2 regions of the Pelotomaculum schinkii genome follow, and region 1 is predicted to be linked to the other one. Evidence: riboswitches for the same ligand, from Rfam matches in the RefSeq annotation. Region 1 holds a riboswitch; the other holds the start of a gene.
What was found. A riboswitch is a leader RNA that binds a small molecule or an ion and turns the genes downstream of it on or off. The one in region 1 is predicted to bind thiamine pyrophosphate.
Positions count from the first base shown of each region.

Region 1 (3,194 bases):
ATTTCATTCAGCACTTTTAAGCTGGCAGTTTTAATTACATCTTCCGTAAGCTTTTTCCCGCGCAGAGCAACTTCAACCCGCTCACAACGAATTACGGTAGGCCCCACAGATCCAACTGCCACGCGCACGGTTTTACATACACTATTCTCCTGCTCCACATAGGCTGCCGCATTAACAACAGAAAGCGTTTCAGCCTGCCTTCTTCCAAGCTTTTTAAAGGAAGCATGTCCTTTTTTCAAATTGATTTCAATCCTTGTAAGAACTTCATCCGGTTTGGCGACAGTCTTTCCCGGCCCTGTGAAAAATTCTGAAGCTTTTACTGTTCTCTCTTTTTTTTCCGACTTTAAAATGAAGTTTGCATCCAGTACTATAAAGGTTGGGATGCTATCATTAGCCGGAGAGGCATTCATAATGTTTCCACCGATCGTTCCAGTATTTCTAATTGTAAGCCCCGCCATTTGACTAATTGTTTCAACCAGAACGGGAAGTTTTTCACAAATAACAGGATTTTTCATTATATCGTTCAGTTTGCAGCAAGCACCTATAGAGATTATTCCGTCCTTTTCAATAATGGAATCTATGCCAAGGCATCCCAAATACATGATTTGCAGGGGCTGTTTTTGTTCGCTTGGGATCATATTCAGTTCAAAATTAAGCCGGGGAACAAAATCCGTTCCCCCTGCCACGAACTTTATTTCGTCCTTCTCGAAATTGGCTCTGTGCATAATCTCAAAAAGCTCTTCAAACGACTGCGGCGCTTCAAACTTGTATTTTCTCATGAAGTATCATCCTCCTCTTATACGCAGCATTTCATCAACAGCAATTCTTGTTACAGCTCAGATAGCAATAATTTATTTTATTACTATATTAAATAACCCCCTTTGTTTTCTTAATGTTATAATATGGATTTCACCGCGACAAATACCTTAAAGCTGGTCAAACAACCGAGGATCTGTAAGCTTCTTTCCGGCTACGATCATTTTCCTCAACGTATCAAGTTTTTCTTTCAGAAAGGTTTGCAACATAAATTCTTCTTGAGAAACACAAAAATAAGCAATAAACTCATTCATTACATCCTTATCCTTCTTAAACAATGGCTTTGTCTTATCATATTAAGTCTGCACCTCTACTTATAATTTTAAAGTATGCATATATACTAGTCTAATTCTTAAAATTTAATATATTAGGACATATCATAGATAACATCTATAGATTGCATTCTTAATCCATTTCTACCAATTAAATGGAAACAATAAATGTAAAATCGTAACCATTTAAGGTTGAATCTTTGCTTTTACGTATAAAATTTGATCCACCGAATAATAAAGCGGCTATAGACTTATTAAACGTTCATTGCATCCACGGAATACCGCTGTAAATACTTGTCATAGACCAGCTGAGTAGCTGTTGACAGTAGTTGTCAGATTTGATATAATTTATATACAATTGAATAATGAGCTAGGGGCGCCTTGTGGCTGAGAGAGAGGAATCTCGACCCTCTGAACCTGATCTGGGTAATACCAGCGTAGGGAAGCAGAAGCTGTTATTTTTGGAGCAGTAGCAGCATATCAGAGGCCTACCCTAACGGGTGGGCTTTTTGTTTGTTAAGTTACTTTCATACAAGGAGGTGTGAAGCAGCTACAGATTAATTAAACAAAAGTAAAAATAAACCAATAAACCATTGACACCGAACAAGTGTTTCTGTTAGGGTGATGGTAAGAGGTGGTGTCAATGGAAAAGCTGTTAACATCTCACCAGCTAGCAAAGTTATTAAATGTATGGCCTCATACGTTGCATTGCTGGGAAAGAGAAGGGAAATTAAAACCACTGCTTACACCTGGCGGCCATAGGCGGTACAAGGAATCACAAATAATGACTTCTAGTTTTTCCGCCAGGATATACGGTAAGCGTGGCTGGAGAGTGGCAAAAAAGCTGACCTGGCTTATTGAGCAGGAGGTGACTGCCTGTGAAAACCACGGTTAGGGGCGTCATTCTCCAGCTCACGGAAGTTCAAAAAACCTTCCTCGACAACCTCATGGGACGCTATTGCGCCGCCGTAAGGTGGGGCTTTAAAAGGCTTTTGGATGGTTGGAAAACCCAGGACATACGCTTGGCCGTACAAAGTAAATTCAACCTAAATTCCCGCCAGGCCAACGACACGGTGCACGATGCCCAGGCAACTATTTCATCACAAAAAGAGCTGGTAAAGCTAAACCATGCCAATGCTACAAAGAAAGTGGAATTCACCCGAAAGCGTCTGGAAAAAGCCAGGTCCCCCAGAAAGAAAGACAACCTGCAAAAGCGACTGGACAAAGAAGAAAGGAAACTGGCATTTTGGCAGAAGCACCTTGATGCCGGCACATTTCCGTCGGTGGTATTCGGCGGGAAGAGACTCTTCCATCAGAGATGCAAAGGCAACATTACCCTTGATACGTGGCAGGACGCCCGGAGCAACCGTTATCTTTCCAGGGGTGATAAGACCAAGGGCGGCAACCTGAACACCCGGCTATATGCCAAAGACGGTATCATCTACCTGGATATAGCAGCAGAGCCGGTCGAGACAAAAAAGTCTATCCGTTACAACCGAATCACAGTCCCGGTCTATCTGGCCTATAAGCCTTCCAAGAAGACAGGGCTGATCAACGGGCTCAACTACCGGCAGATGGTTATAGACTATTTAATAACAGGCAGCGCCTACCAGGTGGAAATTATCCGGAAGAACGGCTGTTATTACATTCACGTCACCATTGAAGAAGAAGCGCCGGTACAATACACAGCCTATAACGGGGTTATCGGAGTGGATACCAACCCCGATGGTCTGGGCATAACCCATGCAGACTACCTAGGGCAATTCAAAGAAAGCCTTTGGATACCGCAGGGAGAATGGACATATGCACGGAGCAACCGGCGGAATAAGCTGATCGGCGAGGCTGCAGCCATGGTGGTAGATTTGGCAAAACGGTTAAACTGCGTCCTCGCCGTAGAGAACCTGGAGTTTAAAAACGACAAGTCCGTAACAGCCAAGTTTAACCGGATAATCAACGGTTTTATGTGGTCGAAATTCCTGCAGGCAGTAGAACGCAAAGCCGCCCGCGAGGGAATACACCTGGCAAAAGTGCCGCCGCCGTTCACCTCGGTCATTGGTATTCTGAAATATCAACAGCAGCACGGGATCTCGAATCATGAGGCGGCAG
Region 1 covers NZ_QFGA01000002.1:991,804-994,997, forward strand. The annotation lists gene Psch_RS15530 (FAD binding domain-containing protein) at 1-779, opposite strand, end outside; gene Psch_RS15535 (hypothetical protein) at 927-1,070, opposite strand; TPP riboswitch at 1,451-1,549, shown strand; gene Psch_RS15540 (MerR family DNA-binding transcriptional regulator) at 1,732-1,983, shown strand; gene Psch_RS15545 (IS200/IS605 family accessory protein TnpB-related protein) at 1,967-3,194, shown strand, end outside.

Region 2 (3,194 bases), on a different contig from region 1:
GAGGGCCTTCAGCATGGCTTCCTCGGCTGGAGAACCCCAGCCCCCATACTTCTTGCCCTCAAAGTCCTTGGGGCTCTTGAGCCCTTTTCCCGCTGGCGATGCAAAGCCGGAGGTGTTGTGCTGAATAACAGCCGCCAGCGCCTTGACGGGGATGTCCTTGGTCCTGGCTATGGTTACCTCTTCCTGGTAGCTGAAGCCGAAATCGCCCTGCCCCGACGCGACCAACTGGGCCGCTCCGCCTTCACTGGGCTGTACTATATCCACGTCCAGTCCTTCTTCTTCATAAAACCCTTGTTTTTGAGCTACGTAGACTCCGGTATGGTTGGTGTTTGGAGTCCAGTCCAGGATTACCGAAACCTTTTTGAGAGGTTTTTCCTCCTGCGACTTGTTCCCGCCGCAGCCTGCAGCCAGCAAGAGTGTTAATAAAGCGACTGCCAGAACTATCTTTTTCATTACAAATCCCTCCATTCTGTTAACCTGTTCCAGGGAATGACCAGTCTTTCAATAAGGACTACCAGCGCAAAGAGGGCCGCGCTTAAAACGGTGATGGTAAGGATGGCCGCGAACACGCGGTCTACCTGGAACGAGCGCTGGGCAATGGTCATGTACATGCCCAATCCCTCCTTGGCGCCCAACCACTCGCCAATGACCGCACCCATGACGCTGTAAGACGCGGCTATCTTCAGCCCGGAGAAGAAGGAGGGCAGCGCCAGAGGCAGCTTGACCATCCGGAAAATATCCAGCCGGGTGGCTTTCATCGACCTGAAGAGCTCGAGGTACTCCCTGTCAACAGCCGCCAGCCCCCCCAGCAGGCTTAAAGCAATCGGAAAGAAGCAGACCAGGATTACTACGATAATTTTGGGCATGACGCCGTACCCGAACCAAATTATGAAAAGCGGGGCCACTGATATGATCGGGACGGTCTGGGAGGCGATAAGCAAGGGATACAAAGCTCTCCTCAGAAGGGGGACCTCGTCCATGACGAAAGCCAGAACAAAGGACAAGATTATGGCCAGGGTAAAACCTGCCAGGCATTCCATCAGCGTTGTTTGCGTGTGTTTAAGGATTAAGGGCAGGTTGTCTGCCAGGGTTCGCGCAATGAGGGCGGGACCGGGCAGAATCCATTCCTGGACGGCTTTCCAGCGCACCAGGTATTCCCATGTAACCAGCAGCAGGACTACAAATCCCAGTGGGAATGCGCCGTTAACGATACTTGTTAATTTTCTCCTCAATCGTGACACCACCTGCCTTGCAGTCTATTTTAACCACCGACAGGACCCGTGTGGCGCCATTTTGCAGGCAGATCTCTTGCGCCCTGGCTACGATTCCCAGGAGCAGGTCAAGTTCTCCTTCCATCGTTGTCTCCATGGGACCGACAACATATTTGACGCCGGACTCCCTGATCAGGTCAATTACCTTGTCTACCACCGGGTAAACCTCCGCCTCGGGTACGATTGGGATGACCTGCAGACTGACGTTATAGAGCACTGACAAAAACCTCCTTTAAATTAAATTAGGCCTTCTGCCTGCAGGCAAAAGGCCCGAACGCGCTCACTTAAAGCACGATCTAGCTTGTCCCTACGCTGGCATTACCCAGATCAGGTCTGTGGGTCAGAACCAAGTTCTTTCTCAGCCGAATAGCTTCAGCTCCCCGCATAATATACAAATTGTATGGGAAATTAAATATACTGATAAAAACTGTCAGGAAATAATTATCCATTAACTTTAATCTTAACCATAATGTTCATGAAAATCAAATAATTTTTATATTTTGCGAATCTAATTCGCACCCGTATTTTCAATGTAGTGGTTAAAACAACTTTATTTGGGGGCATTCATATGAACAGGCTCTACCGATCCCGTAAAAACAAGATGATTGCAGGGGTCGCTGCCGGTATGGCCGAGTATTTTGAGGTCGATGTAACCCTTGTAAGGCTGCTATGGGTCCTGTCGGTGATGCTTGGCGGCAGCGGCATTCTTGTTTACATCATCGCAGCGGTTGTTATACCTGTTGAAAACGACCGTCCGGACATCCCTGTTGAAGGAGTGCAGGAGGCGCAGGGAGAGCCGACGGCCGGGTACCAGTCGCCTGGTGAAAAAAAAGGCTTGCATGTAGATTCGGAAAAACGAAGGCGCAACGCCGGTCTCCTGTTGATCGGGCTGGGCATCATCTTTCTGGTCGGACAAACAGTCCCTCACTATTTTTTGCGTTTTTCTTGGCCGCTGTTGATCATTGCCCTGGGGATTTATATTCTGTTCCAAGGCTCGGGAAAGGAGAGAGACCGGTGAGTGTCGGGACGTTCATTCTCGGGATGGCGCTGATCCTGTTTGGGACAGCGATGCTCTTGATCAATACGGGGTACGCCTCGCGTGAGATGTTAACCCAGTCGGCCAGGCTGTGGCCTGTAATCTTGATTGTTGTTGGGCTGAGCCTTTTTTGGAGAGGGCGTATACCCCGCTGGTTTGCTGTTCTAGTGATTCTTGCTCTTGCGGCAGGTATTGTCGCATACATTCTGCTTGGAGAGGGGTTTTTCCCGGGCAGAAACGGCATCAAGCAGATTTTTGAAGGAATAATATTTCGGTCAGTCTCTGTCTAATGCTCTGAGCAGGGTATGCAAACAATCTTGCCGCCTTTAACACGGACACGCGGCTCCATGACCTGTTCCCCGCATACGGCACAGGTGTGAGAATCGTAAATCTTGGCCTTATCGGGAAATTCAATTTCAACGTCCCGGATCTCACAAAATTCATCGTCGGGCAGATCCAGGATATAGCGGATGCGTTCCTGCTGGTGGTCGTGGAAAGCTTTACGTTCTTCAGCGGAGGCTGTCCCGCCGTAAACTTTATCCCTTAGCTCTTTCAACGAAGGGGCCTTTGGCCTTGCCGAACCTTTGACAGCAATCCGTACAGCACGTCCGCTGTTGCGGCAAACAAAAGTATAGACCTGTTTCCCCAAGTCGTTAAAGACAAGGTTTCCTTTGCCGAAGGTGCAACCGGTCAAAACCTGGATAGCGTCCACGCTGCAGGAGTCATTTTCTACAATAGCGATCAACTCCTCGTCGGCGGCTCGAATGGCCTGTAGTTTTTGTAAAGCAACTCTGGCTACGTGGTAACCTGTAGCTATGCCCGGGCAACTGTGGCCGTGGAACTCAATAACCTTATCCCAATCGCTTTTTTCTGTACACATTAAATTT
Region 2 covers NZ_QFGA01000001.1:1,175,652-1,178,845, reverse strand. The annotation lists gene Psch_RS05655 (ABC transporter substrate-binding protein) at 1-453, opposite strand, end outside; gene Psch_RS05650 (ABC transporter permease) at 453-1,241, opposite strand; gene Psch_RS05645 (thiamine-binding protein) at 1,204-1,494, opposite strand; TPP riboswitch at 1,559-1,664, opposite strand; gene Psch_RS05640 (PspC domain-containing protein) at 1,840-2,289, shown strand; gene Psch_RS05635 (LiaI-LiaF-like domain-containing protein) at 2,286-2,597, shown strand; gene Psch_RS05630 (FmdE family protein) at 2,594-3,187, opposite strand.
Region 2: another riboswitch for thiamine pyrophosphate. It lies ahead of Psch_RS05645 (thiamine-binding protein); the one in region 1 lies ahead of Psch_RS15540 (MerR family DNA-binding transcriptional regulator).